2 regions of the Streptomyces coeruleofuscus genome follow, and region 1 is predicted to be linked to the other one. Evidence: riboswitches for the same ligand, from Rfam matches in the RefSeq annotation. Region 1 holds a riboswitch; the other holds the start of a gene.

What was found. Region 1 has a riboswitch for S-adenosylmethionine ahead of thrC (threonine synthase). Riboswitches for the same ligand answer to the same signal wherever they lie in the genome.
Positions count from the first base shown of each region.
Region 2: linked by a shared signal. The riboswitch ahead of ABFX81_RS26340 (aminotransferase class V-fold PLP-dependent enzyme) and the one ahead of thrC (threonine synthase) in region 1 are both predicted to bind S-adenosylmethionine.

Region 1 covers NZ_BAAASE010000006.1:424,538-439,592, forward strand. The annotation lists gene ABFX81_RS25420 (Uma2 family endonuclease) at 48-728, shown strand; gene ABFX81_RS25425 (hypothetical protein) at 742-1,311, shown strand; gene ABFX81_RS25430 (carboxylesterase family protein) at 1,313-2,869, opposite strand; gene ABFX81_RS25435 (oxidoreductase) at 2,968-4,095, opposite strand; gene groL (chaperonin GroEL) at 4,276-5,898, opposite strand; gene ABFX81_RS25445 (cold-shock protein) at 6,493-6,696, opposite strand; gene ABFX81_RS25450 (ubiquitin-like small modifier protein 1) at 7,144-7,419, opposite strand; gene thrC (threonine synthase) at 7,528-8,814, opposite strand; SAM riboswitch class I at 8,830-8,984, opposite strand; gene ABFX81_RS25460 (glucosyl-3-phosphoglycerate synthase) at 9,140-10,084, shown strand; gene ABFX81_RS25465 (trehalose-6-phosphate synthase) at 10,158-11,546, shown strand; gene otsB (trehalose-phosphatase) at 11,553-12,401, shown strand; gene ABFX81_RS25475 (DUF3263 domain-containing protein) at 12,408-12,653, opposite strand; gene ABFX81_RS25480 (extracellular solute-binding protein) at 12,689-13,942, opposite strand; gene ABFX81_RS25485 (ROK family protein) at 14,075-15,016, shown strand; gene nagA (N-acetylglucosamine-6-phosphate deacetylase) at 15,013-15,055, shown strand, end outside.
Region 2 covers NZ_BAAASE010000007.1:945-15,999, forward strand. The annotation lists gene ABFX81_RS26300 (cytochrome c oxidase subunit 4) at 1-206, shown strand, start outside; gene ABFX81_RS26305 (Ig-like domain-containing protein) at 338-1,594, shown strand; gene ABFX81_RS26310 (response regulator) at 1,622-2,023, opposite strand; gene ctaE (aa3-type cytochrome oxidase subunit III) at 2,169-2,789, shown strand; gene qcrC (cytochrome bc1 complex diheme cytochrome c subunit) at 2,867-3,679, shown strand; gene qcrA (cytochrome bc1 complex Rieske iron-sulfur subunit) at 3,676-4,755, shown strand; gene qcrB (cytochrome bc1 complex cytochrome b subunit) at 4,752-6,374, shown strand; gene trpD (anthranilate phosphoribosyltransferase) at 6,511-7,575, shown strand; SAM riboswitch class IV at 7,643-7,759, shown strand; gene ABFX81_RS26340 (aminotransferase class V-fold PLP-dependent enzyme) at 7,890-9,272, shown strand; gene ABFX81_RS26345 (glycerate kinase) at 9,227-10,435, opposite strand; gene ABFX81_RS26350 (SLC13 family permease) at 10,449-11,864, opposite strand; gene ABFX81_RS26355 (winged helix-turn-helix domain-containing protein) at 11,969-12,634, opposite strand; gene ABFX81_RS26360 (sensor histidine kinase) at 12,631-14,145, opposite strand; gene ABFX81_RS26365 (small secreted hydrophilic protein) at 14,072-14,398, opposite strand; gene ABFX81_RS26370 (Lrp/AsnC family transcriptional regulator) at 14,488-14,769, opposite strand; gene ABFX81_RS26375 (rhomboid family intramembrane serine protease) at 14,766-15,055, opposite strand, start outside.

The DNA.
Region 1 (15,055 bases):
TCCGCCGCCACCAGCCCGGGGCACGATGGAGGGAAGGAGGCGACGCCATGACCCGAGACACGACCGACCGCCCGCAGATGGATGTCGAGGACTTCGACGAACTCGTCCGCAGGGCCCCGAGGGAGATCCGGAACAGGCTGGAGTTCCTGGGCGGGCGGCTGTGCATCCGGCACGGTCCGCTCGACGTGGACGAGTTCGAGGAGCTTGCCGCGGTGGCCCCCGAAACCGTGCGGCTGGAGTACGTCAATGGAAAGGTAGAGGTCAAAGCCATGCCGGACGGCAACCACACATCGATCTTCTTGTGGCTGTTGCGCCAGTGCATGCAGCACCGACCCGACCTGGATCTCGCACCGGAGCGGGGTGTCAAGGCAGAGGCTTACCGCAAGGGCCGGGCCCGCACGGATGGATTCCTCGCGCCAGTGGACCACTTCAAGGGCGACCGCGAGTGGTCCGACCCCGACGGTGCCCTCATGGCCGTGGAGATCACCTCCCACGGCCGCGACACCGACCAACGCGACCGCATCGACAAGCCCGTCGGATACGCGGCGGCCGACATCCCCGTCTACCTCCTCATCGACCGCGACAACAACACACTCACCGTCCACAGTGAACCGAAAGACGGCCGCTACCAGCAGATCTCCCGACACCCCTGGGGCGCCACCGTCGAACTCCCCGCCCCCGTGAACATCTCCCTGGACACCGAGAAACTCAAGGACTACGCCGACTGACGACAATGGACCCATGAACCACGCCCAGCTCACCGCCCTAGGCCGTGCCCTCCGTCTCGTCGGTGAGCACGGGGAGGCCCTCACCTCCGACACGCCGGACGGCAAACTGCACGAGGTCAAGGCGGATCTGAAGCGCGCCCTGGACCTGCTGGAAGAGAGCGTCTCGAACGCGGCGCCCAGCACGCGCTGCCCCGAGCATCCGAACGGCCCGGTCGACGAGGCCGCCCCCGACCTGTGCCTGCTGTGCGAGACCCGGCGCCGGGCCGCCCGCCGCGCGGAGTTCAACGGCCCCGCCCCGCAGCACCGGCCCACCGAGCCGGTCCAGTCCCGCTACGGCGTCAGTGGCGACCGCCCCCAGCCCCAGCAGCGCTGGCTGCCGGAGCTGTGGAACGGCCAGACCTGGCAGCTGTGCGGCACCCCGCGCCGGGACCGCCGGGAGGCCGAGCTGTTCATCGCCGCCCAGCGCAAGGCTCCCCGGGCCGCCATGGCGTACCGGCTGGTGCACGAGTTCACCGACTACGAGGTGCTGCGCGTGTGGGGTACGCCGGTCAAGGTCGACATCGAGCCGATGGGCAACCTGTGACTCACAGCAGGGGCAGGGCCGAGAAGTCATGGCCCTCCCAAAGGCGCCGCGACCTCTCCTCCGGGTACGCCCTCACCACCGGCTCCGCGTCCAGCACCTGCACCAGCCGCTCCGAGTCCTCGTACGCCGGCCAGCCCGGGTCCCCCGTCCTCGCGAACGCCGTCCAGGACTGACGGAAACGGGACGACAGCCCCTCGGCCTCGGCGGACGGCTGCGTGCCCGCGAACAGCAGCAGCCCGAGGTCCGCCCCGAACGTGCCGAAGAGCAGGGGAATGTCCAGGCCGTGGCAGGCGCCCAGCGCGCCGCCGTTGCCCGGAGCCGGCCAGGTCAGTTCGTAGACGTGCGCGCGGCCGCCGCCCGCGTGCTGCGCCTCGGCCAGGTGCAGGGAGGGCATGTTGAACAGCCAGTCCGTCTGGACGCGTTCGTAGAGTTCGCCGGCGGTGGCGTCGGGGAAGGCCGCGCGGTAGGCCTGTTCGCCGTCGGGGCCCGGGGCGAAGAGGCGGAGGGCCGCCGTCGCCCTCTCCTCGGAGATCTGGCCCAGCCGGCCCGCCATGGCGACGAAGAGGCGGTACTCGTCGCGGTTGTGGCCGACGAGCAGGTCGACGTCCTCGGCCGCACCGGCCGCCAGCGCCTGCCAGGGCATGACCGGAAGGACCTCGCCGTCGACGACCGGCGAGAAGGGCGTCACCGTCGGCGCCGCCTGGCCCCAGCGGTCGACGTACTGGAGCATCTTGCCGCTCAGCGACTCACCCGCCGAGGTCAGTTCGCGCGGGGCGACGGCCGCCAGGTCGGCGACCGTGGGGCGCAGTCCCATCTCCGCGGCGAGAGCGGCACCGATGTCACGGGCCAGGGCGTCCGAGAAGAACGTCCCCGGCACGCTCTGCGCGATCACCCGCCGGAACAGGCCCGCCGCCCTCGGCATGGCGAGCAGCGAGGCGATCGAACCCGCGCCCGCCGACTCGCCGAAGACCGTGACCTGGCCGGGGTCGCCGCCGAACGCCTCGATGTTGTCGCGTACCCACTCCAGCGCGGCCACCTGGTCGAGCAGGCCGCGGTTGGCGGGCGCGCCGTCGATGTGGGCGAAGCCCTCCATGCCGACGCGGTAGTTGAGGGACACGACCACGAGATCACCGTCGGCCGCGATGCGCCGGGCGTCGTAGCCGGGGCTGCCGGAGTGGCCGAGCTTGTAGGCGCCGCCGTAGATCCAGACCATCACCGGGCGGCGGGCGCCCGGGTCCGGTTCGGGGGTCCAGACGTTGACCGTGAGCCACTCGTCGCCCTCGGGCACGTCGAGCAGGCCCGGGCCGCCGAGGTTGCCGAGGTCCTGCGGGGGCGGCGGGCCGAAGGCGTACGCGTCCCGTATGCCGTCCCAGGCGTGGGCGGGGCGCGGTGCCATGAAACGCGCCTCGCCCACGGGGGGTGCGGCGAAGGGGATGCCGCGGAAGACGGCGAGGCCCTCCTCCCTGCGGCCGCGTACGGCGCCGGCGGCGGTGCGCACCACCGGTGCGGGCTGCCCGGCTGAGGCGCCGGTCGGGGGGTGGGACTCGGTCGTCGTCATCTCTGGGTCTCCTCACGGGGTGCCGGTGAACAGGCGCTCGGTCAGTGTCCTTGACTGACGCAAGCGAATCCAGGGCACCCCGTGCGGATCCCGTGGGGTCAGCTGAGCGTCTTCAGCGCCGCCGGGTCGTACGGCGCCAGCTCCTCGAAGCGGCCGGACAGGACCTTCTGCGCCCACTGCGGGTCCTGGAGCAGGGCGCGTCCGACGGCGACCATGTCGAACTCGTCGCGCTCGAAACGGTCCAGGAGGTTGTCGAGGTCGCCGATCTCGGCGCCCTCGCCCTGGAAGGCCTTGATGAAGTCGCCGTTCAGGCCGACCGAGCCGACGGTGATGGCGGGCTTGCCGGTGAGCTTCTTGGTCCAGCCGGCGAGGTTGAGGTCGGAGTCGTCGAACTCGGGCAGCCAGTAGCGGCGGGTGGAGGCGTGGAAGGCGTCCACCCCGGCCGCGGCGAGCGGGGCCAGGATGGCCTCCAGCTCCTCGGGCGTCTCGGCGAGGCGGGCGTCGTAGGCGTCCTGCTTCCACTGCGAGTAGCGGAAGATGACGGGGAAGTCCGCGGAGACGGTCTCGCGGACGGCCGCGACGATCTCCGCCGAGAACCGGGCGCGGGCGACCGGGTCGCCGCCGTAGGCGTCGGAGCGGCGGTTGGTGCCCTCCCAGAAGAACTGGTCGAGCAGGTAGCCGTGGGCGCCGTGGATCTCCACGCCGTCGAAGCCGATGCGCTCGGCGGCGGCCGCGGCCTCGGCGAACGCGCCGATGACGGCGTCGATGTCGGCCTGGGTCATGGCCTTGCCGGTGGGCTCGTCGGCGCCGATGCGCAGGCCGGAGGGGCCGACGGCCGGGGCGTCCGCGACCGGGGGCTCGCCCTGGTTGCGGACCATGCCGATGTGCCACAGCTGCGGCACGATCGTGCCGCCCGCGGCGTGCACCGCCTCGGCGACCTTCGCCCAGCCCGCGAGCTGCTCCTCACCGTGGAAACGGGGCACGCGGTCGCTCTGCCCGGCCGACTCGTGGCCGACGTAGGTGCCCTCGGTGACGATCAGGCCGACGCCGGCGGCGGCGCGGCGGGAGTAGTACGAGACGACGTCGTCGCCGGGGACGCCGCCCGGGGAGAACATGCGGGTCATCGGCGCCATCGCGATCCGGTTCGGGACGGTCAGGCCGCCCAGCGATACGGGCCGGGACAGGATTTCGGCGGCGCGGGAGGCGGCGGAGGCGTCGACGGTCACGTGGGGGCTCCTCTTTGGATACCGGACAGTATGTGCATACGCATAGGACGTACTGTCCAACCATCCGGACCCGCCCACCCCATCCCGTCCGCGCTGTGATCCAGGACACGCCCGAGGGCGGCACCTCCTGTCGGAACAGGAGGTGCCGCCCTCGGCAAGGACGTTGATCGACCGGGTCGATCAGAAGTCCATGTCACCGCCCGGCATGCCGCCGCCGGCGGGCGCGGCGGACTTCTCCGGCTTGTCGGCGATGACGGCCTCGGTGGTGAGGAACAGCGCGGCGATGGAGGCGGCGTTCTGCAGAGCGGAACGGGTCACCTTCGCCGGGTCGATGATGCCCTCGGCGATCATGTCGACGTACTCACCGGTCGCGGCGTTCAGGCCGTGGCCGACCTGGAGGTTGCGGACCTTCTCCACGACGACGCCGCCCTCGAGACCACCGTTGACGGCGATCTGCTTCAGCGGGGCCTCCAGGGCGAGCTTCACGGCGTTGGCGCCGGTCGCCTCGTCACCCTCGAGCTCCAGCTTCTCGAACACCTGGGAGGCCTGGAGCAGGGCCACGCCACCACCGGCGACGATGCCCTCCTCGACGGCCGCCTTGGCGTTGCGCACGGCGTCCTCGATGCGGTGCTTGCGCTCCTTGAGCTCCACCTCGGTGGCGGCACCGGCCTTGATGACGGCCACGCCGCCGGCCAGCTTCGCCAGGCGCTCCTGGAGCTTCTCGCGGTCGTAGTCCGAGTCGCTGTTCTCGATCTCGGCGCGGATCTGGTTGACCCGGCCCTGGACCTGGTCGGCGGAGCCGGCACCGTCGACGATGGTGGTCTCGTCCTTGGTGATGACGACCTTGCGGGCCTTGCCCAGGAGGTCGATCGTGGCGTTCTCCAGCTTGAGGCCGACCTCCTCGGAGATCACCTCGCCGCCGGTGAGGATGCCGATGTCCTGGAGCATCGCCTTGCGACGGTCACCGAAGCCCGGGGCCTTGACGGCGACGGACTTGAAGGTGCCGCGGATCTTGTTGACGACCAGGGTCGACAGGGCCTCGCCCTCGACGTCCTCGGCGATGATCAGCAGCGGCTTGCCCGACTGCATGACCTTCTCCAGGAGCGGGAGCAGGTCCTTGACGTTGGAGATCTTCGAGTTCGCGATCAGGATGTACGGGTCGTCGAGGACGGCCTCCATACGCTCCATGTCGGTCGCGAAGTACGCCGAGATGTAGCCCTTGTCGAAGCGCATACCCTCGGTGAGCTCCAGCTCCAGACCGAAGGTCTGGGACTCCTCGACGGTGATGACGCCTTCCTTGCCGACCTTGTCCATGGCCTCGGCGATGAGCTCGCCGATCTGGGTGTCGGCGGCGGAGATGGAGGCCGTGGAGGCGATCTGCTCCTTGGTCTCGACGTCCTTCGCCTGCTCCAGCAGGGCGGCGGAGACGGCCTCGACGGCGCGCTCGATACCGCGCTTCAGGGCCATCGGGTTGGCACCGGCGGCTACGTTGCGCAGGCCTTCCTTGACCAGGGCCTGGGCGAGAACGGTCGCGGTGGTCGTACCGTCACCGGCGACGTCGTCCGTCTTCTTGGCGACTTCCTTGACCAGCTCGGCGCCGATCTTCTCGTACGGGTCCTCGAGTTCGATCTCCTTGGCGATGGACACACCATCGTTGGTGATCGTGGGGGCGCCCCACTTCTTCTCGAGGACGACGTTGCGGCCCTTGGGGCCGAGCGTCACCTTGACGGCGTCCGCGAGCTGGTTCATGCCGCGCTCGAGGCCGCGCCGCGCCTCCTCGTCGAACGCGATGATCTTGGCCATGTGAAGTGGTCCCTCCAGGACTGGGGGTGATTACTTCGGACCGCGCCCGCGCCCGCGACGGACGGCTCGCTGACCCCGTGGTTCCTTCCCACCTGGCCTGCGGGCCTCACCGACCCGGTCCTTACGTTGTCACTCTCACCTTCAGAGTGCTAACGCAATGATTAGCACTCGGGCATGGCGAGTGCAAGCGACTCCCACGGTTCGAGCGGGCACTCAGCCCCCGGCGAACAGGGCGCGCCCGGCTCGGCCACAGGCCGCCGACAGCGCCACGGCGGATCGGGCGAGCCGGGAAAAGACCTGGTCCACGGCCCACCGCGGCGGTGAGGCCGACGCGAGCGGGCCGGGAAACGCTTGGACCGACGACCCACGGCGGCCGTAATGCCCGCGCGAGCCGGTCCGGGCGCGAGCTCATATCCGCGCACCCGGGCGGCGGACTCCGAGGCACCTTCGGGCGCGGCGGCCCTCGACGAGAGGTCGCCCGAAGAGCGCCCGCCACCCCGGCCACCGGCCCCGAACAGGTCGAAGGGCCCGCACCCCGGGGGGTGCGGGCCCTTCAGAGAAGACCGGTCGCTTGCGCTTGGTCGTGGTGCGCGTTCAGGCAGAGACGCGAACCATGTCGGCCTGCGGTCCCTTCTGGCCCTGCGAGATCTCGAACTCGACCCGCTGGCCCTCCTCCAGGGTGCGGTAGCCGTCCATCTGGATCGCGCTGTAGTGGACGAAAACATCCGCACCACCGTCGACCGCGATGAAGCCGTACCCCTTCTCCGCGTTGAACCACTTGACGGTGCCCTGAGCCATGCCTAACTCCCCTATTACTGGCCCTTGCACAGATCCACACTTCGCGGACCCGGGTCAGACCTCACCCCCCACGGTTGGGGGCGTGCGCCGGAACGCGTCGACCGCGGCTGAATGTATCTGTCCAACTGCCGTCTGCAACAGGTCAATCGGACGAGAATTCTGGACGCGCAGGATCCGGAATGTGGGGAGAATTCGCCCGACTTCAGGGCAAGTCGGGCCACACAAAAGGAACAAAAGCCGCGAAAGACGCACACACTTTGGCTACATCTTGTCGGGCGCGCGGCAGGAATTAAGGGCTCCCGATCAGGAGATCGGCGCTGCGTTCCCCAACTGTACCGCGCTCAATCACACAGAATTGCCCCCTCCGCTTCTCTCACGGAGGGGGCAATTCGATGAGCTCTCAGTAACCGCCGTTACCGAAGGTAATAATCAAGCCGGTCGACCGGTTCAGCCACCCGCGACGGCGGGAATGATCGACACCCCGGCACCGTCCGGCGTCGCCGTCTCCAGCCCCTGCTCGAACCGCACGTCGTCGTCGTTGACGTACACGTTGACGAACCGGCGCAGCTTGCCCTGGTCGTCCAGCACCCGGGCGGCGATCCCGGTGTGGTTCTTCTCCAAATCGGCGATGACCTCGCCGAGGGTCGCCCCCTCGGCGGCGACCTCGGCCTGGCCGCCGGTGTAGGTACGCAGGATGGTGGGGATGCGAACGGTGACGCTCATACTTCAAAACCTCCGGTGGGATTCAGGCCTCAAGGGCGCGGGGCTGTGTCGATGTGCGGCTCCGCCGCGTGGGCGCGACCAGCCCCACCGGCCCGCAGCAGACAACGATCAGACGAGCCCAGCCTCACGGAACGAGTCCAGGCTCGGCCGAATGGTCGCAGTGAGCCCGGTCCCGGCCACCGCGTCCAGCGTCTTCAGACCGTCGCCCGTGTTCAGCACAACGGTCGTCAACGACGGGTCGAGCACCCCGTTCTCGACCAGCTTCTTCGCCACGCCCACGGTCACACCACCGGCGGTCTCCGCGAAGATGCCCTCGGTCCGGGCGAGGATCTTGATCGCGTCGACGACCTGCTCGTCGTTCACGTCCTCCACCGCACCGCCCGTGCGGCGCGCGATGTCGAGCACGTACGGCCCGTCCGCCGGGTTGCCGATCGCCAGCGACTTGGCGATGGTGTCCGGCTTCTGGGGGCGTACGACGTCGTGGCCGGCCTTGTAGGCCGTCGACACCGGCGAGCAGCCCTCGGCCTGCGCGCCGAAGATCTTGTACGGCTTGTCCTCGACCAGTCCGAGCTTGATCAGCTCCTGAAGACCCTTGTCGATCTTCGTGAGCTGCGAGCCGGAGGCGATCGGCACGACGATCTGGTCGGGCAGCCGCCAGCCGAGCTGCTCGCAGATCTCGTACGCCAGGGTCTTGGAGCCCTCGGCGTAGTACGGCCGCAGGTTGACGTTGACGAAGCCCCAGCCCTCGCCCGCCGGGTCGCCGATCAGCTCGGAGCAGAAGCGGTTCACGTCGTCGTAGTTGCCCTCGATGCCGACGAGCTCGCCGCCGTAGACCGCGGCCATGACGACCTTGCCCTGCTCCAGGTCGTGCGGGATGAACACGCAGGAGCGGAAGCCGGCGCGGGCCGCCGCGGCACCCACGGCGCCGGCGAGGTTGCCGGTGGAGGAGCAGGACAGCGTGGTGAAGCCGAAGGCGCGGGCGGCCTCCAGGGCCTGGGCGACGACACGGTCCTTGAAGGAGTGCGTCGGGTTGCCGGAGTCGTCCTTGATGAAGAGCTTGCCGGCGTCGACACCCAGCTCGCGGGCGAGGTTGTCGGCCTTGACGAGCTGGGTCCAGCCCGGGTTGATGTTCGGCTTGGTCGCCACGTCGGCCGGGACCGGCAGCAGCGGGGCGTAGCGCCAGATGTTCGCGGGTCCCGCTTCGATCTTCTTGCGCAGTTCCTCGGTGTCGTAGGCCGAGAAGTCGTAGGCGATCTCCAGCGGACCGAAACACTCCTCGCACGCGAAGACCGGGCCGAGGGGTACGCGGTGACCGCACTCGCGGCAGCTCAGCGCCGCGGCGGGACCGAGGTCTACGGTGGAGTCAGTGGTGCTTGCAACAGTCTGCACAGCCATGTGAGGCGAGGCCCTTCCTCATCTTCCTCACGACGCATCTCGCCGTGAGACGGATTTGGCACCTTCCCGAGCCGGGACCTCGCGGAGCGGTCGACAGTGACCTACGAGTATCGGCTGGAGGGTTGCCGGGGCTTCATCGGGCCGTATCCCTCTGCCCCTCTGGATGAGCTGTATTCGGTTGTAAACAACGGCTGACCCCGGACATGCGATGGTCATCCGCGTTGTTCAAGACTGTAACCGACGACCAGGACAGTTGAGATAGTCGTCCGAACCGCGAGATGGCTCACAGTCCGTCCCGCCGAGAGTACGCAGAGGAGCCGCCACGGTGCTGGAAGAAGTCGAGCGCTGGCTGAGCACCCGTTCCTGGTCCGCGACCGATCGCCCGCTCCACCAGATCCTCGCCGCCAAGCAACGCACGGGCCGGACGGTCAGCGTCGTGCTGCCCGCGCTGAACGAGGAGGAGACGGTCGGCGACATCGCCGCCGTCATCCGCCACGACCTGATGCGGCAGGTGCCGCTCGTCGACGAGCTCGTCGTCGTCGACTCGGGGTCGACCGACCGTACGTCGGAGGTGGCCGCCGCCGCGGGCGCGACGGTGGTGCACCGCGACGAGATCCTCCCGCGCGTCCCGGCCGTGCCCGGCAAGGGCGAGGTGCTGTGGCGGTCCCTCCTGGTCACCAGCGGGGACATCGTCTGCTTCATCGACGCGGACCTGAGGGACTTCTCGTCCGACTTCGTCTCCGGGATCGTGGGCCCGCTGCTCACCGACCCGGACATCGACCTGGTGAAGGGCATGTACGACCGTCCGCTCGGCGGCGCGGCCGGGCAGGGCGGCCGGGTCACGGAGCTGATGGCCCGCCCGCTGCTCAACATGCACTGGCCGCAGCTCGCCGGCTTCGTGCAGCCGCTCGGCGGCGAGTACGCGGCCCGCCGTTCGCTGCTGGAACAGCTGCCGTTCCCCGTCGGGTACGGCGTCGAGCTGGGCATGCTGGTCGACGCCCTGCACCTGGTGGGCCTGGACGCCCTCGCCCAGGTGGACATCGGCGTGCGCAAGCACCGGCACCAGGACGGGCAGGCGCTGGGCCGGATGGCCGCCGCGATCTACCGCACGGCCCAGCTGCGGCTGGCCCGCGGGCACCTGATCCGGCCGTCCCTGACGCAGTTCGAGCGGGGCGGCGACGGCTTCGAGCCGCGCACCTACTCCGTGGACACCGAGGAACGTCCGCCGATGGTGGACATCGCCGAGTACCAGGCCCGGAGGGCGGCCTGACCGGGGCCGTTTTCGGCCGGGTGGGTCAGGTCCGTACGTTTGAGCGTTTCCGGCCCGGGCTAGGTTGAGGGCTATGGCTTCAACGTACGGTGCTGCACAGGTGCTGGTGGCCTCCAACCGTGGCCCGGTCTCCTACACGGTGGGCGACGACGGTTCGCTGGACGCCAAGCGGGGCGGTGGCGGGCTGGTCTCGGGGCTGTCCGCGATCGGCTCGGACGCGGACGCGCTGTGGGTGTGCTCGGCTCTGTCCGACGGCGACCGGGAGGCGGTCCGGCGGGGCGTCGGCGAGGACGGCGTGCGGATGCTGGACATCCCGGCCGACGTGCACGCGGACGCGTACAACGGCATCGCGAACTCGGTGCTGTGGTTCGTGCACCACATGATCTACCAGACGCCGCTGGAGCCGGTCTTCGACGCGGAGTTCCGGCGCCAGTGGACGTCGTACGAGACGTACAACCGGGCGTTCGCCGAGGCGCTGGCCGAGGAGGCGGCGCAGGGCGCGGCGGTGGTGGTGCAGGACTACCACCTGACGCTGGTGCCGGGGATGCTCCGCGAGCTGCGGCCGGACCTGAGGATCGGCCACTTCTCACACACGCCGTGGGCGCCGCCCGAGTACTTCCGGATGCTGCCGGACGACGTGGCCGGGCAGGTGCTGCGCGGCATGCTGGGCGCGGACCGGCTGGGCTTCCTCACACAGCGCTGGGCGGACGCGTTCACCGCGTGCGCCGAGCAGTTCGCCGGCGGGCTCGGTGGCACGCGGATCGGCGTGCACGGGCTGGGGGCCGACGCGGACTTCCTGCGGAAGCGGTCGCACGAGGCGGACGTAGAGGAGCGGATGGCCGCACTCCGGGAGGAGATCGGCGAAGGACGCCGCACCATCGTCCGGGTCGACCGCACCGAGCTGTCGAAGAACATCGTGCGCGGCCTGCTGGCCTACCGCCGGCTCCTCGAGACCCACGCCGAGTGGCGCGAGCGCGTGGTGCACGTGGCCTTCGCCTATCCCTCGCGGCAGGACCTCGCGGTCTACCGGGACTACACGGCCGAGGTGCGGCGGGTCTCGGAGGAGATCAACGCCGAGTACGGGACGCCGGGGTGGACCCCGGTCGTACTCAACCTCAAGGACGACTTCGCCCGCTCCCTGGCCGCCTACCGGCTGGCCGACGTGGCGCTCGTCAACCCCATCCGGGACGGCATGAACCTCGTCGCCAAGGAGGTCCCGGTCGTCTCCGACGCGGGCTGCGCGCTGGTGCTGTCGCGGGAGGCCGGGGCGTTCGAGGAGCTGGGCGAGGACGCACTCGTGGTGAACCCGTACGACGTGACGGGGACGGCGGCGGCCCTGCACGAGGCGCTCTCGATGCGCCCGGAGGAACGCGCCGAGCGCAGCAAGCGGCTGTCCGCGGCGGCGACCGCACTGCCGCCGGCGCAGTGGTTCCTGGACCAGCTCGACGCGCTGAGGGGCTGATCGCCGATGACCGGTCCCTCGGGCTCCCCGCTGCCGGCGCCCACCACGAAAGCCGGACGAGAAGGTCTGGACGTCCTCCTCGCCCGCCCGGGCAAGGCCCTGATCGGCCTCGACTTCGACGGGACACTCGCGCCGATCGTGGCCGACCCCGAGCGGGCCCGGGCCCACCCGGAAGCCGTACCCGCGCTGGCCGCGCTCGCGCCGAAGGTGGCCGCCGTGGCGGTGATCACCGGACGGCCGGCCGAGGTCGCGGTGCGCAACGGCGGCTTCGCCGACGTCCCGGGCCTGGAGCACCTCGTGGTCCTCGGCCACTACGGCGCCGAACGCTGGGACGCCCGCACCGGCGAGATCAGCGCCCCCGAACCGCATCCCGGCGTCGCCGCGGTCCGCACCGAGCTGCACGAGCTCCTCGACCGGTTCGGCGCGTCGCAGGGCACCTGGATCGAGGACAAGGGCCGGGCGGTGGCCGTGCACACCCGCCGGGCCGCCGATCCGCAGGCCGCGCTGGACTCCCTGCGCGAACCGCTCGCCGGGCTGGCGGGCCGCCACGGACTGATCGTGGAGCCCGGCCGGATGGTCCTCGAGCTGCGCCCGCCCGGCATGGACAAGGGCGCCGCCCTCACCGGATTCGCCCGGGAGATCGGCGCCGGGTCGGTCCTCTTCGCCGGCGACGACCTGGGCGACCTGCCCGCCTACTCGGCCGTCGACAAGCTCCGCTCGGACGGCACCCCGGGCCTGCTGGTGTGCAGCGGCAGCGACGAGGTGACCGAGCTGAGGGAACGGGCGGACGTGGTGGTGGACGGCCCGGAGGGTGTCGTGAGCCTGCTGCGCGCACTGGCGGACCGGCTCGGCTGACGCGTCCTAGCGCTCCGCCCGGCGCGTCTCCCGTATCCGCCGCAGCCGGTTCACCGTCACCGGGTCGTGGGCCAGGGCCCGGGGGTCGTCCAGCAGGGCGTTGAGGAGCTGGTAGTAGCGCACGGGGGCGAGGCCCAGCTCCTCCCGTATGGCCCGCTCCTTCGCGCCGGGCCCGGAAAAGCCGCGGCGTTCGAGCGCGAGGATGTCCCGCTCCCTGCGCCCGAGCCGCTCGTCACCCGTGTCCTCGTCCATGCCAGGCACCGTAGCGCCCGCCACCGACAGCGGGACTACTCCGCGCTCTCCGCCCGGGTCGCCGCCGCCTGGAGGTGGCCCAGGACGCCCGAGGGGCTGCCGGTGGGGGCGACGGCCTTGCCGATCTGCTTCTTGACCTGGGCGCTGACGTCGGCCCAGGAGGTCTTGCCGACCGGGTAGAGCTCGGAGGCCACCAGCTCCTCCAGGAACGGCTTGAGGTGCCGGTCCCGGCCGGAGGCGGCCATGGTCGCGGACGCGGAGCTGGTGACCGGCAGCAGGTCGTACTCGCGGGAGAACGCCAGCACGTTCTTCTCGCTGTAGACGAAGTCGAGGAAGTCGCCGACCTGGTCGCGGTGGCCGTTCTTCCGGAAGGCCGTCATCCAGTCGGCGACGCCGAGCGTGGACTTGCTCGGGCCCTCCTTGCCCGGCGTCGGCACCATGCCGTACTCGACACCCCGCTTGGCGGCGATCTTCATGAGGGACGGATGGCCGTTGAGCATGCCGACCTCGCCCTCTGCGAAGGCGGAGAACGCGGCGGCCCGGTTCAGCTCGCCGGGCGCGACCGGCCCGGTCAGGTCCTTGGCGACCAGTTCGTTCTTCAGCCAGGTGAAGGTGTCGATGTTCTCCGGGGAGTCGATGCCGTAGCTTCCGACGGTGTCGGCGTAGCCGCCCCCGCCGCTGAGCATCCACTGCATCGTCTCGGCCTGGGCCTCCTCCGGGCCGAGGGGCAGGGCGTAGGGGTACTTCACGCCCTCGTCCTTGAGCGCCTCGGCGTCGTCGGCCAGGTCGTCCCAGGTCTCGGGCGGGGTGATGCCGGCCTTGGCGAAGAGGGTCTTGTTGTAGAAGAGCACGCGCGTGGAGGAGGCGAACGGCATGCCGTACTGCACGCCCTTGACCTGTCCCGCGGAGGCCAGTTGCCCGACGAAGTCGGCCTGCACGGGTATGGAGAGCAGGTCGTCGGCCTTGTAGAGCTGGTTCTGCGCCGCGTAGTCGGCGTACGCGCCGATCTGCGCCATGTCCGGCGGGTCACCGGCGGCGACCATCTCCCTGACCTTTCGGTCGACGTCGTTCCAGGAGTAGACGCTGACGTCGATCTTCACCCCGGGGTTGTCGGCCTCGTACTCCTCGACGAGCTTGTCCCAGTACTTCTTGGAACTGTTGGCCGCACTGTCGCCGTAGTCGGCGGCGACCAGCTTCAGGGTCACGTCGGCGGAGCCGCCCGTCACGCCACAGCCGCCGAGGACCGCCGTCATGCCCAGCGCGGACACCACCGCGATCGTTCCTGCCATCCGCCGCCGCTGCACCGCTGTTCTTCCCCAACCCTGGCGTGACCGCCAACGAAAGCTTTCGATAATCGGAATAAGGTCTACACCACGTGAGTGGACTAGACCTCTTGCGGGTCCCCGGGTCACACTGTCCCCGTGAGACATGTCATCGCCCTCGACGTGGGCGGCACCGGAATGAAGGCCGCCCTGGCCGGACCGGGGGGCGAGCTGCTGCACCGCGCCCGCCGCCCCACCGGACGCGAGCGCGGACCGGACGCCGTGGTCGCGGGCATCCTCGGCTTCGCCGCCGAGCTGCGCGCGTACGGCGCCGAGCACTTCGGCACGCCCGCGGCCGCCGCCGGCGTGGCCGTCCCCGGCATCGTCGACGAGGCGCGGGGCGTCGCCGCCTACGCCGCGAACCTCGGCTGGCGCGACGTCCCCCTGCGCGACCTGCTGGCGGAGCGGCTGGGCGTCCCGGTCGCCCTCGGCCACGACGTGCGCACCGGCGGCCTCGCCGAGGGTCGGGTCGGCGCGGGCCGGGGCGCCGACCGGTTCCTGTTCGTGGCACTGGGCACCGGCATCGCGGGCGCCATCGGCGTCGACGGCCGGGTCGAGGCGGGCGCGCACGGCTTCGCGGGCGAGATCGGCCACATCGTCGTACGCCCCGGCGGGTCCGAGTGCCCCTGCGGGCAGCGCGGCTGCCTGGAGCGCTTCGCCTCGGCGGCGGCCGTGAGCGAGGCCTGGGCGACGGCCTCCGGCGACCCGGGCGCGGACGCGGCGGACTGCGCGAAGGCGGTCGAGTCGGGGGATCCGAGGGCTCGGGCGGTCTGGCAGGACGCCGTGGACGCATTGGCCGACGGCCTGGTCACGGCCCTGACTCTGCTGGATCCCCGCACCCTGATCATCGGCGGCGGGCTGGCGGAGGCGGGGGAGACGTTGTTCACGCCGCTACGGGAAGCCATCCGTCGCCGCATCACCTTCCAGAAACAGCCGTCACTCGTCCCCGCGGCTCTGGGCGACAGCGCCGGTTGTCTGGGGGCGGGCCTGCTGGCCTGGGATCTTCTGGCATCGACCGACCGTATGGAGGTAACGCCCTGATGGCAGCCCACCCAGGGGCGCGGGAAACTGCGCGACCAG
Region 2 (15,055 bases), on a different contig from region 1:
AGGCGGACGTCGCGGACGACGCCGGCGAGGTCGGGTTCTTCAGCCCGCACAGCTGGCAGCCGCTCTCGCTGGCCATCGGTGGCGCCCTCGCCTTCCTGGCCATCGCGATCGGCTGGTGGCTGATGTACTTCTCGCTGCCGATCATCCTGATCGGCGTCTGGGGCTGGGTCTTCGAGTACTACCGCGGTGAGAACCGCACCCAGTAGCACGAGCCGAGCGCTTCAGGGGCCCGGACACTCCGCAAGGAGCGTCCGGGCTCCTGCTTTTGCCGCAATACGTGTCACTCGTACGAGTCACCCGGCGTGCCGCAGTTGACGCGGCTTCCTAGCGTGAGGCCATGAGCCACACAGCGATCTCCCGCCCCCGCACCGTCGTCAGCTGCACGCTGCTGGTGATAGCCCTCTGCGCGGGCGTCACCGCCTGCGGCTCGGACGGCAACCCGCTCTCCCACCGCCCCTACGACGCGGCGGACCAGATCTCCTTCAACGCCCCCTCGGAGGGCCGCAAGAAGGCAGACCCGGACAAGCCCCTGGAAGTGGTCGCCGAGGACTCCGACGGGCGCATCACGGACGTCACGGCCTACGACGCCGCCGGACGCTACGTGGCCGGCGAACTCGCCGCCGACGGCGGCCGCTGGCACAGCACCTCGCCGCTCGCCGCCAACGCCAGCTACACGGTCCGCGTGAGCACCGAGAACGAGGACGGGGCGCCCGGCCGCAAGGTCCTCACCTTCGACACCGGCAAGACCACCTCCAAGAAGCGCCTGGACGTCACCTTCGGCCCCAAGGCCGGTACCTACGGCGTCGGCCAGCCCATCACGGCCGAGCTGAGCCAGCCCGTCAAGGACAGATCCCAGCGGGCCGTCGTCGAACGGGCCCTCAAGGTCTCCTCCATGCCCGCCACGGACGGCGCCTGGCACTGGGTGGACGACAAGAAGCTGCACTACCGCCCGAAGGAATACTGGCCCGCACAGGCCACCGTCCAGGTCCGCAGCAACCTGGAGGGCATCAAGATCGGCGACCGGATGCGGGGCGGCAAGGCCAAGCCGCTGACGATCAACACCGCCGACAAGGTCATAGCCGTGACGGACGCCGCGGCACACCAGATGACCGTCTACAAGAACGACGAGATCGTCCGGCAGATACCGGTCACCACGGGCATGCCCGGCTACGACACGCGCAACGGCGTCAAGGTCGTCCTCGCCAAGGAGGGCACCGTCCGGATGACCAGCGCCAGCATCGGCGCCTCCGACTTCTACGACCTGATCGTCCACCACTCCGTGCGGGTCACCAACAGCGGCGAGTACGTCCACGCCGCCCCCTGGTCCGTCGGCTCCCAGGGCTACGCCAACGTCAGCCACGGCTGCACCGGCATGAGCACCGAGAACGCCGCGTGGTTCTACGAGAACATCCGCGAGGGCGACATCGTCAAGGTCATAAACTCCGCCGGCGACACGATGACCCCGTTCGGCAACGGCTTCGGCGACTGGAACCTCGAATGGAAGCAGTGGCGCACGGGCAGCGCCCTGACAGCCGGCACCCCGGAGGGCCCCACACCGGCGGACAGGGCCCGCCTCCGCCCTCAGAGCGCCTGACCCGAGGCAACCGGCAGTCCCGGGCTCCTAGGCGTTCAAAGCCGCCCTCTCCCGCAACAACGAAGCCAGGGCCGCAGCGAACTCCACCGGATCCACCGGCAACGTCACCGCCGACTCCGCCCGGCTCCAGGTCGCCAGCCACGCATCCTGCGGCCGCCCCATGAGCAGCAGCACCGGCGGACAGTCGAACACCTCGTCCTTGATCTGCCGGCAGAGCCCCATGCCCCCCATCGGCACGGCCTCACCGTCCAGCACACAGACGTCGATCCCGCCCCGGTCCAGCTCCTTGACCACCGCACCAGGAGTCGCACACTCCACGAACTCCACCAGTGGAACGTCCGGCGCCGGCCGCCGTCCCGTGGCGAGCCGCACCTGTTCGCGGGTGGTGGAGTCGTCGCTGTAGACCAGCACCGTGGCGGTCGGCTGCATTGTTCCTCCGTGACGTCAGCGTCGTAAGGACAGGCCCGTTGCGCCGGATGCTACTCCCTTGAACACCACGTCAACACCGGTACGACCGGCTTAGACACTCCGAACGGCACCCCCCGGAGTGAGGGCGGGATAAGCGACCGACATAATGTCGGTCGTGGCGACAGCAACGACAGTAGAAACCGGGCACGCGCACCCGTCGGTCAACCGGCCGAACCTCACCAGCGTCGGAACCATCATTTGGCTGAGTTCCGAGCTGATGTTCTTCGCGGCCCTCTTCGCGATGTACTTCACCCTGCGATCGGTGACGGGTCCCGATCACTGGAAGGAGATGGCCGGCCATCTCAACTTCCCGTTCTCGGCGGCGAACACCACCATCCTGGTGCTCTCCTCGCTCACCTGCCAGCTCGGCGTCTTCGCCGCCGAGCGCGGTGACGTGAAGAAGCTGCGGATGTGGTTCATCGTCACGTTCGTGATGGGTGCGATCTTCATCGGCGGTCAGGTCTTCGAGTACACCGAGCTGGTCAAGGACGCGGGCCTGTCCCTGTCCTCCGACCCGTACGGCTCGGTCTTCTACCTGACCACCGGCTTCCACGGCCTGCACGTGACGGGCGGTCTCATCGCCTTCCTGCTGGTCCTGGGCCGGACCTACGCGGCCCGGAGGTTCACCCACGAGCAGGCGACCGCCGCGATCGTCGTGTCCTATTACTGGCACTTCGTCGATGTCGTCTGGATCGGCCTCTTCGCCACGATCTACATGATCAAGTAGCGGGACCGCAGCGCGCGCCCGACGAGGCACGCATCCCAGAAGCACCGACGCAGAAGATCCTGACACCGGGGTAATCCGTGAAAAAGCTCTCCGCACGACGACGCCACCCGTTGGCGGCGGTCGTCGTCCTACTCCTCGCGCTGCTCTTCAGCGGGGGGCTGTACGCCGTGTTCGCACCCACGAGCAAGGCTGAGGCCGACGAAACCGCCCAGTCCCTCACCATCGAGGAGGGCAAGAAGCTCTACTCGGTCGGCTGCGCCAGTTGCCACGGCACCGGCGGTCAGGGCACCTCCGACGGGCCGAGCCTGGTAGGCGTGGGCGCCGCGGCCGTGGACTTCCAGGTGGGCACCGGCCGTATGCCGGCCGCCACCTCCCAGGGCCCGCAGGTCCCCAAGAAGAAGAACATCTACAGCCAGGCCGAGATCGACCAGCTCGCGGCCTACATCGCCTCGCTGGGCGCCGGGCCCGCCATCCCGACCGAGGAGCAGTACGGCCCCCAGGGTGCCGACATCGCCAAGGGCGGTGAGCTGTTCCGCACCAACTGCGCGCAGTGCCACAACTTCACCGGCAAGGGCGGTGCGCTGACGCACGGCAAGTACGCACCGGACCTCGAGGGTGTCTCCCCGAAGCACATCTACGAGGCCATGGAGACCGGCCCGCAGAACATGCCGTCCTTCCCCGGGACCACGCTCTCGGAGGAGAACAAGAAGGACATCATCGCGTACCTGGACGCGGTCAACAGCAGCAAGTCCGAGAGCCCCGGCGGTCTCGAGCTCGGCGGCCTCGGGCCGGTCAGCGAGGGTCTGTTCGGCTGGATCTTCGGTCTCGGCGGGCTGATCGCCGTCGCCGTGTGGGTCGCCGCCCGGACCGCAAAGGCCAAGAAGTCATGAGTAGCCAAGACATTCCCGAAGAGAACCTGCCTGCCGAGCAGTCCGAGCAGACCGCAGGACATGACGAGCACGGGCACGGGGCGCTGAGCCCCGCGGACGAGCACCCGTTCGCCGACCCGGGCCTGCCCCCCCACGAGCACCGGATCCAGGACGTCGACGAGCGGGCCGCCAAGCGGTCCGAGCGCTCGGTCGCCCTGATGTTCACGGTGTCGATGCTGGCCACCATCGCCTTCATCGCCGCGTTCGTGGCGATCCCGGTCGACAGGTCGGTCTACATCTTCCCGCTGGGCCACATCAGCGCGCTGAACTTCGCGCTGGGCATGACGCTCGGCATCGCGCTGTTCTGCATCGGCGCGGGCGCCGTCCACTGGGCCCGCACCCTGATGTCGGACGTGGAGATCGCCGACGAGCGGCACCCGATCGAGGCTGAGCCCGAGGTCCGCGAGAAGGTCTTCGCGGACTTCAAGCAGGGCGCCAAGGAGTCCGCGCTCGGCCGCCGCAAGCTGATCCGCAACACCATGTTCGGCGCGCTCACGCTGGTGCCGCTCTCCGGTGTCGTACTGCTGCGCGACCTCGGCCCGCTGCCCGAGGACAAGCTGCGTCACACGCTGTGGTCCAAGGGCAAGCTGCTCGTCAACATGAACACGAACGAGCCGCTGCGTCCGTCGGACGTCGCGGTCGGTTCGCTGACCTTCGCCAAGCCCGAGGGCCTGGAGGAGCACGACCACGAGTTCCAGAACGAGATCGCCAAGGCCGCCCTGATGATCGTCCGGATCCAGCCGGAGAACATCAAGGACAAGCGCGAGCTCGAGTGGTCGCACGAGGGCATCGTCGCGTACTCGAAGATCTGCACCCACGTCGGTTGCCCGATCTCCCTGTACGAGCAGCAGACGCACCACGTGCTCTGCCCCTGCCACCAGTCCACCTTCGACCTCTCCGACGGTGCCCGAGTGGTCTTCGGTCCCGCCGGTCACGCCCTGCCGCAGCTCCGCATCGGCGTGAACGACGAGGGCTACCTCGAGGCGCGCGGCGACTTCGAAGAGCCCGTCGGCCCTGCTTTCTGGGAGCGCGGATGAGCACTGCACAAGAACGACGCAAGGCGCCCGCGGGTGAGCGGGTCGCCGACTGGGCCGACGGCCGCCTCGGGATCTACTCCCTGGCCAAGGCCAACATGCGCAAGATCTTCCCGGACCACTGGTCCTTCATGCTGGGTGAGATCTGCCTCTACAGCTTCATCATCATCATCCTCACGGGTGTGTACCTGACGCTGTTCTTCCACCCGTCGATGAACGAGGTGGAGTACCACGGCAGTTACGTCCCGCTCCAGGGGCAGCTGATGTCGGAGGCGTTCGCCTCCACGCTGGACATCAGCTTCGACGTCCGCGGCGGTCTGCTCATCCGGCAGATCCACCACTGGGCGGCGATCATCTTCCTCGCCGGCATGTTCGTGCACATGATGCGCGTGTTCTTCACCGGCGCGTTCCGCAAGCCGCGTGAGATCAACTGGCTGTTCGGCTTCCTGCTGTTCGTCCTGGGCATGTTCACCGGTTTCACCGGCTACTCGCTCCCGGACGACCTGCTCTCCGGCACCGGTGTCCGCTTCACCCAGGGCGCGATCCTGTCCGTGCCGATCGTCGGCACGTACATCTCGATGTTCCTGTTCGGCGGGGAGTTCCCGGGTACCGACTTCGTCGCCCGGTTCTACTCGATCCACATCCTGCTGCTGCCCGGCATCATGCTCGGGCTCGTGGTCGGCCACCTGATCCTGGTCTTCTACCACAAGCACACGCAGTTCGCGGGTCCCGGCCGGACCAACAAGAACGTCGTCGGCATGCCGCTGCTGCCGGTCTACGCGGCCAAGGCCGGAGGCTTCTTCTTCCTGGTCTTCGGTGTCATCGCGGCCCTCGCCGGCATCGCGACCGTCAACCCCATCTGGGTGCTGGGCCCCTACCGGCCCGACCAGGTGTCGACGGGTGCGCAGCCCGACTGGTACATGGGCTTCGCCGAGGGTCTGATCCGGGCGATGCCGGGCTGGGAGATCGACTTCTGGGGTCACACGCTCGTCCTGGGCGTGTTCATCCCGCTGGTCCTCTTCGGCCTGTTCCTCGGGATCATCGCCCTCTACCCGTTCATCGAGTCGTGGGTCACCGGGGACAAGCGCGAGCACCACATCCTGGACCGGCCGCGCAACGCCCCGACGCGCACCGGCTTCGGTGTCGCGTGGATCACCGGCTACATGATCATGCTGATCGGCGGTGGCAACGACATCGTCGCCACCCACTTCCACCTGTCGATCAACGCGGTCACCTGGTTCGTCCGGATCGGGTTCTTCGCCGGACCGGTCATCGCGTTCATCATCACCAAGCGCATCTGCCTCGGCCTCCAGCGCCGCGACAAGGAGAAGGTGCTGCACGGCCGCGAGTCGGGCATCATCAAGCGCCTGCCGCACGGTGAGTTCATCGAGGTGCACGAGCCGCTCAGCCAGGAGCAGATGTACACGCTCACGGCGCACGAGCAGTACCAGCCGGTCGAGATCGGCCCGACGGTCGACGAGAACGGTGTCGAGCGCAAGGTGAAGGGCTCCGAGAAGCTGCGCGCCAAGCTCAGCGAGTCCTACTACGGCGAGGGAGCCCAGATCCCGAAGCCGACCGCCGAGGAGTACCGGGAGATCACGAGCGGCCACGGCCACCACTGATCACTGCTTCGCCACGCCACAGAGGGCCCCGTCCGGTGTTCGGACGGGGCCCTTCGCGGTGCCCCGTGGCTGGATAGGGTGGACCTCGTTGAGACTCTCGTCCCGTAGTGCGGGACGCCTGACCCTGGAGCGGCTTATGAGCGCTGTGATCCCCGCTGGAGGCGACACCGCGGCGGGCCGCTCCTGGCCCCTGCTGTTGAACGGTCTGCTGGACCGCCGGGACCTGACCGCCGACGACACCGCGTGGGCGATGGACCTGATCATGCGCGGCGAGGCGACGGACGCGCAGATCGCCGGGTTCGTGGTGGCGCTGCGGGCCAAGGGCGAGACCGTCGAGGAGATCGCCGGCTTCGTCCGGGCGATGTACGAGCACGCGAACGTGATCGAGGTGCCGGGCCCGGCCGTCGACATCGTCGGCACGGGCGGCGACGGGGCGAAGACCGTCAACATCTCCACGATGTCGGCGATCGTCATCGCCGGCACGGGTGCGAAGGTCGTCAAGCACGGCAACCGCGCGGCGTCCTCGGCGTCCGGGGCGTCGGACGTGCTGGAGAAGCTCGGCGTCAATCTGGAGCTGCCGACGCACCGGGTGGCCCAGGTCGCCGAGGACGCCGGGATCACCTTCTGCTTCGCGGCGAAGTTCCACCCGGCGATGCGGCACGCGGGCGCGGCCCGCGGCCAGTTGGGCATCCGGACGATCTTCAACGTCCTCGGTCCGCTGACCAACCCCGCGAAGGTACGCGCCCAGGCCGTCGGTGTCGCGGACCCGCGCATGGCGCCGATCGTCGCGGGCGTCTTCGCCGAGCGCGGCCACTCGTCCCTGGTCTTCCGGGGTGACGACGGCCTCGACGAACTGACCACCACCGCCACGTCCCGGGTGTGGGTCGTCCGCGACGGCAAGGTGACCGAGGAGGCCTTCGACCCGCGTGACGTGGGCATCGAACTCGTCCCCGTGGAGGCGCTGCGCGGCGCGGACGCCTCCTACAACGCGGAGGTCGCCCGCCGTCTGCTGGACGGCGAGACGGGCCCGGTGCGGGACGCGGTCCTGCTGAACTCGGCGGCCGCCCTGGTGGCCCTCGATCCCGGCCCGGGGCCGCTGGCCGAGCAGATCCGTACCGGCATGGCGAAGGCGGCCGAATCGATCGACTCCGGGGCCGCCAAGCGGACCCTGGAGCGGTGGGTGGCGGCGAGCAACGCGTAGCGCCGGGTGTCCCGCGATCCGGACTCGGGTTGCGGGACGCCGATCTTTTCGCGTACGTTCTTGATCAGGTCATGAGTGACAGTCATGAGGCCCCGGCCGACTGTCCGGCAACCCTCCGTCCGTGGCGGGGTGCCCCGGGTGAAGACCAGGCCGCAGGCAGCGAGGTCTGTGGCAAGCGCGTGACGAGGAGTCTCTCGTGAACCAGCGAATGCGATAGGGCCGCAGAGCCCCGCCTCCGCACCCCTCTTTCCTTCACCCCCGCTTGAGCCATGTGCTCGCGGGCGGATCACACCTGACTTCACGGGAGTTCCGTCATGTCCGTCTCCACCCTTGCCACCGTCCCGTCCGTCTGTGCCCCGCTGCCCGTCCTGGGCCGGGACGTCACCGTTCCGCTCGTCACCGGTGGCGAGGTCACCTACGCCGCGCTCGACTACGCCGCCAGCGCCCCGGCGCTCCAGCGGGTCTGGGACGACGTCGCCGCCTACGCGCCCTACTACGGCAGCGTCCACCGCGGGGCCGGGTACCTGTCCCAGCTGTCGACCGACCTGTTCGAGAACGCCCGCCGTACGGTCGCGGAGTTCCTCGACTGCCGGGACGGCGACCAGGTGGTCTTCACCCGGTCCACCACCGACTCCCTGAACCTCCTCGCCTCCGCGCTCCCGGCCGGCTGCCAGGTCTTTGTCTTCGAGACCGAGCACCACGCCGCCCTGCTGCCCTGGCGCGACGCCCGCGTCACCGTCCTCGACGCCCCGCGCGGCCCCCGCCAGGCCGTCGAGACCCTGGAGCGCGCCCTCGCCGGAAGGACTGTGTCCATTGAAGGGGGCCACGGCCCGGCCCTCGTCTGCGTCACCGGCGCCTCGAACGTCACCGGCGAACTGTGGCCCGTACGGGAGCTCGCGGCGGCCGCGCACGCCCATGGCGCCCGGATCGTGCTCGACGCCGCCCAGCTGGCCCCGCACCACCCCGTGTCCGTCAAGGACCTCGATGTCGACTGGGTCGCCTTCTCCGGGCACAAGCTGTACGCGCCCTTCGGCTCCGGCGTGCTGGCCGGGCGGGGCGACTGGCTGCGCGAGGCCGAGCCGTACCTCGCGGGCGGCGGCGCCAGCCGCAAGGTCACCCGGCGCACGGACGGGGGAGTGGACGTGGAGTGGCACGACAGCGCCGCCCGTCACGAGGCCGGCTCGCCCAACGTCATCGGCGCCTACGCCGTCGCCTCCGCCTGCAAGGCGCTGACGGAGGCCGGTTTCGACACGCTCGTCGCCCGCGAGCAGTACCTGGTCGCCAAGGTGCGGGAGGGGCTCGCCGACGTCCCCCAGGTGCGGTTCCTGTCCCTCTTCGGGGACGACGCCCCGCGCGTCGGTGTGCTCTCCTTCGTCGTCGAGGGCTGGAACAGCTCGCACTTCGCCGCCGCGCTCTCCGCCGAGTACGGCATCGGCGTCCGGGACGGGCTCTTCTGCGCCCACCCGCTGGTGCGCACGCTGCTCGGCAGCGACCCGCAGACCCAGGGCGAGTGCGGCGCGCCGGAGGCGGCGCCCGGCGAGAAGTCCCTCAACGCCATCCGGGTCAGCTTCGGCGCGGGCACACCGGACGAGCACGTGGAGCGGTTCGTGCGGGCCGTGCGGGAGCTCGTGACGGACGGGGCGCGGTGGAACTACCGCACGGAGGACGGGCGTTGCGTGCCGGACACCTCCGCCTGAACGGGTTCGGACACCAGAGGTAGCCGGGTGCCGAGGACGATCATCCGCAGGGCGCGTTCCGTGGCGTCGGTGAGCAGTTCGCTCGCACGGAGCAGTGCCTCGGCCAGCTCCATCGGGGCGGGCAGGATGGCGTGGCAGGCGTCCACGCCCGGCACCTCGTGCGCGCCCTCGCCGAGCGTGCCCGCCAGGGCCAGGACCGGGCGGCCGTAGAGCTTGGCCCGGCGGGCCACCTCGGCGGGGACCTTGCCGCGCGGCGTCTGGTGGTCCAGGGCGCCCTCGGCGGTGATCACGAGGTCCGCGCCGGCCAGCCGGGCGTCCAGGTCGAGATGGTCCAGCAGCACGTCGAAGCGGGGGAGGAGACGGGCCCCGAGGGCGGCGAGGCCGGCGCCCAGGCCGCCGGAGGCCCCGGTTCCGGGACCGTACCGGAGATTGGTGTCCGGGACGGCGACGTCACGGGTGAGGACGAAGGCCCAGTTCTCCAGTCCGGCCGACAACTGCTCGACCTGCTCGGGCGTCGCGCCCTTCTGCGGTCCGAAGACCCGGGCCACGCCCCGTTCGCCGCACAGCACGTTGTACGGGTTGCAGGCGACGAGCAGCTCCACGTCCGCCAGGCGGGTGTCCAGGCCCCTCGGGTCGATGCGGTGCAGCCGCGTCAGCTCCCGGCCCCCGAAAGGGAGTTCCTCGCCCTGCTCGTCCAGCAGCCGGGCCCCGAGCGCCTGGAGCGCGCCCGCGCCGCCGTCGGAGGTGCCCGAGTCGCCGCAGCCGACGAGGATCCGCCTCACGCCCCGGTCGAGCGCGGAGCGGATCAGTTCGCCGACGCCGTACGTGGTGGTGGCGCCCGGGTCGCGCAGGTCGCGCGGGACGAGGGACAGGCCCGCGACCGCCGCCATCTCCACGACCGCCGTGTCCCCGGAGCCCAGCACGGCGAAGTGGGCGCCGATGGTCTCCCCGACCGGCCCGGTGGCGGGCACGGTGACGATCCGGCCCCCGGTCGCGGCGGCCAGGGCGACGGCCGTGCCCTCGCCGCCGTCCACCAGCGGGACGAGGTCGAGCTCGGCGCCGGGCAGGACACGGCGTACGCCGGCGGCGATGGCGTCGGCGGCGGCCTCCGCGGACAGGGACTCCTTGAACCCGCTGGGGGCTACGACGACACGGCTGAGCATGGGTGGGTCTCCTTTAACGGGTGACGGAGATGCCGAGCAGCGGCCACACCGCGACGGCGAAGAGCAGCACGAGCGCGGCGGTCAGCGGGGCCAGGAAGGCGGACAGCCGCAGCAGGTCGCGCGGGGTGTAGGTGGGGGTGCCGGGGATCTGCGCGAAGAGCGTGACCGGCTTGGCGGAGGCGGGCAGCGTGTGGCAGAAGCCGGCGGCGGCGGTGGAGGCGAGCGCGGCGGCGACCGGGTTGACGCCGACACCGACGGAGGCGGCCACGACGAGCGGGACCAGGACGGAGGAACGGGCCGAGCGGGACTGGAGGACCAGGTGGGCGGCCGTGCTGACCGCGATCACGACCGCCAGGAACACCACCGGGGCGCCACCCGCCGGCAGCCCGGAGACCAGCCACTTCGCAGCTCCCGAGTCGGTGAGCGCGACGCCCATCGCCATCGTCGCCGCCATGAACAGCAGCAGTGACCAGGGGACGGTCTTCAGCGCGTCCTTCAGGCGCACGGTGCCTAGGGCGGGCGAGGAGGCGATGACGGCGCCGATGAGCGCGACCAGCGCGGGCGGCACGCGGTGCAGGGGCTCGCTGCACCACAGCAGCACCACCGTGGCCATGAGCAGGGCGCAGCGCTTCTCGGCCTGGCTCCAGGGGCCGGTGACCGGCTGCTCGCTGTGCCGCTGGATCTGCTCGGGGGTGATGTGGACCGGGCCGCGGCGGTCCGCCCGCCGGGTCGTCGTCAGCAGGACCAGTTCGGCGGCCAGGTGCGAGGAGGCCACGGCCAGCGGCAGGCCCAGCAGCAGCCACTCCGTGAAGCCGATGTGCTGTCCGGTCGCCTCCCACAGCACCGACACGGTGATCAGATGTGCGCCGGCGCCGATCAGGGTCGCCACCGCCGACAGCAGGATCACGGTCGGGAACAGCAGCGCCAGCATCACGACCAGTCGCTTCCGGTCGGCCAGGACCTTGGCGAGAGCGAGGAACACCGGCAGCGCGAGCGCGGCCCGGCCGGAGGTGGCGGGCACCGCGAACGCCGTGACGACCAGGGCCGCCGTCGTCAGGTGCACGAGCTGCCGCACCGTGCGCGCCCCGCTGACCAGGAACACCGCCGCCCGACCCGCGAGCCCGGTCCGGCTCACCGCGGCCGCCAGCACGAACGCGCAGATCAGCAGCCACACCGTGGCGTCACCGAGCGTGCCGAACAGGGTGTCGCTGCTGATCACGCCGGTCACCGTGAGCGCGAGTCCGGCGCCCAGCGCGATGTAGGTGTCGTCGATCGACGTCCCGATCCAGGCGCAGGTCGCCAGTACGAACACCGCGAGCGTGAAACGGGCGTCGGCGCCGAGTCCCGGGAAGTTCCCGGGGACCGCGAGCAGGAGGCAGACGGTCAGTGCCGCGCACAGGGCGGCGGTGGAGCGGAGGTTCAGCGTCACGTCATCGAGGATTCGCCCGGGGGGTGAGCCGTCGATGAGCCGAAGATGAAAGGAACTTCACCAGGGCTTTCCCCGGGCCTTCGCCCGGGCCAACGCCCTGCCCCTCAGCCGGTGGGCAGCCGGTATCCCATCCCGCGTACCGTCTCCACCCGCTCCGCCCCCAGCTTCTTGCGCAGTGTCCGCACGTACACGTCCACGATGTTGGACCCCGGGTCGAAGTCGTACCCCCACACATGGGACAGGATCTGCTCCCGGGACAGCACCTGCCCGGGATGCCGCAGGAACAGCTCCAGCAGCACGAACTCACGGGCCGTCAGGTCGACGGTCCGCTCCCCGGAGCGGGCCCGGCGCGTGCGGAGGTCCAGGCTCAGGGAGCCGGACCTGAGGACCGTCACCTCCGGGGCCCGCGCGGCCGTCCGCAGCCTCAGCCGCACCCGGGCCAGCAGCTCCTCGAAGCGGAACGGCTTGGTCATCCAGTCGTCGGCGCCGCCCTCGAGACCGGCCACCGTGTCCCGTACGGAGTCCCGCGCGGTCAGCACGATCACCGGCACCGTCACCCGCGCCTCGCGCAGCTCGCGCAGGACCGTGAAACCGTCCCGGCCGGGCAGCCCGATGTCCAGGACGACGAGGTCGAAGCCGCCGGTCAGGGCGTACTCGTAGCCCGCGTCGCCGTCGGTGACGACGGTCGTGGTGAAGCCGTTGGAGCGCAGGCCCTTCTCCACGAAGGAGGCGATGCGCTCCTCGTCCTCGACGATGAGGATGCGGTTCACGTGGGGTCCCCTTCCGGTGCCCGGGGCGCGTGCAGGACGAGGGCGAAGGTGGCGCCGCCCCCGGGGGTGCCGTGGAGCCGTACCCGGCCCCGGTGCCCCTCGGCGATCGCCTTGACGATGGACAGACCGAGCCCGGCGCCGGAGCCCCGGGCGCCGCGGCGGGCCGTGCCGCGCCGGAAGCGCTCGAAGATCACCTCGGTGTCCTGGGGCTGCACACCGGGCCCGGAGTCGGCGACGTACAGCTCCAGGTGCGGGCCGTCGGTGCGGGAGCCGATGCGGATGGTCCGGCCGGGCGTGGTGTGCTGCACCGCGTTCTGCGCGAGCTGCACCATGGCCTGGGTGATCCGCTGCGGATCCAGCTCGGCCTCCAGGTCGGCGACCCCGTCGAGCTGCCAGTCGCGTTCGCCGAGCGTGCGGGCCTTGACGTAGACGTCGGCGGTGAGTTCGGCGACCTGGACCGGCTCGGGGGAGACGAAGTCGGGGCGTTCGGCCTTGGCGAGCAGCAGCAGGTCCTCGACGATGCGGCTCATCCGGTCCAGCTCGTCGGTCACCAGCCGGACGGTCTCCTCGCGTTCGGCCGGGTCGTCGCCCATCAGCTCCAGATGGCCGCGCACGATGGTGATGGGCGTGCGCAGCTCGTGGCCCGCGTCGTCGACGAACTCGCGCTGGGCGGCGAAGGCGCGCTCCAGCCGGTCGAGCATGCCGTTGAACGTGTCGGCGAGCGCCGCTATGTCGTCGTTGCCGTGCACCGGGATCCGCCGGGTGAGGTCCTGCTCGGTGAGCTGCGCCGCCGCGGTGCGCACCACCCGCACGGGTCTGAGGATCCGCCCGGCGACCGCCCAGGCGATGCCGACGGTCAGCAGCAGGGCGACCCCGGAGATGCCGAGCAGCGTGCGGAACACGCTGTTCACGCGGGCCTGCTCGCGCTCCGGGTGGAAGGCGACGACGAACGCGGCGTCCGGCTCCCGGCCCTGCTGGGCCACGGTGACCTTGGCCCAGCGGATCTCGCCCTCCGGCCGGTGCAGCACACCGGAGGACGCGGGCGAGCCGAAGATGCGGCGCTGCGCGTCGACGTCCCGGTCCAGGGGCAGGGCGACGGGCACGTCGTGCGGCTGGCGGAGCGGCCGGAGGCTGCCGTCGGTCCTGGTCACCAGGCCGATCAGCTCCTCGTCCGCGTCGGGGTTCTGCCGTTCCAGGAACACCGTCAGCAGCCGGTCCGCGTCGGTGAACGGCCGGCCCGTCCGCGGATCCCCGCCCTGCTCCTCGAAGTTGGCGAACTCGCCGGTCTCCTGGGTGAGCAGACGGTTGATCCGGTTGTCGACGTCCCGCAGCAGGAACGAGCGGGTGGTCATGGCGACGGAGGCGAGCGCGACCGCCATCACGAGCAGCAGCCAGAGCAGGATGCGGACCCGGGCGGAGACGCGCCGGCGGCCGGAGTCAGTTGTCGGAGCCGGCGTCGTCGTCGCCCGGTCCGTCGTCCGATGCGCCCCGGCCGCGGTCGTCGTCGTCATCGTCACTCGCTGAGCTGTCGGTCACGGGAGGCCGCGAGACGCCCTCGTCGCCCGGCGTGGGCTCCGGCGGCGTTGACTTCGCGGGGGGTGTGAGGGTGGAGGTGGGCGTGGTGGAGCTGTTGTCCAGCTCCACCTGCTGGGACGGGACCTTGGGCGCCTCGGGGCTGTCCGCGAGGGCGTAGCTGGTCGCGGCGATGCCCAGCGGGATCAGCACGACCGCGGAGAGGGCGGCCATACGACGGGAGAATGCCATGTGCCTGATCCTGCGGACGGAACCCGGAGCCGATGATGAACCCCGGATGAAGAACTCTTCATCCGGGGTCCGCGCTCAGGGGCGGTTCCTCAGTTGTCGAGCCCGATCGAGAACGCCGCCTCCAGGTCGTGCTGCGAGTAGGTACGGAACGCCACGTGCGTGTCCGTGCCCTCCACGCCGGGGATCTTGCTGATCCGGCCGGGGATGACCTCCGCCAGGTCCTCGTGCTCCTTCACCCGGACCATCGCGATGAGGTCGTAGGTGCCGGTGACGGAGAAGACCTCGCTGACGCTGTCCAGCGCCGCGATCGACTCCGCGATCTCGGGGATCCGGTCCACGCTGGTCTTGATGAGGACGATCGCGGTGATCACGGCTGGTTCTCTCCCTCGGGGGCCGGAGCAGGGGCGGTCTTCACTCTAGTGGGGCCGGCGGGACGGCCGTAGCGGACCGAGGCGTAGCCGAAGCCGAGGCCGAAGCCCACCAGGTGGGCGAGGTAGGCCACGCCCGGGCCGTCCGAGGCCCGTCCGGCCGCCAGCCACTGGAGCGCCGCCCAGAACGGCAGCACGATCCACGCCGGGAAGCGCACCGGCAGGAAGAAGAGGAACGGCAGGAGACTGGTCACCCTGGCCCGCGGGAACAGGTAGAGAAACGCACCGA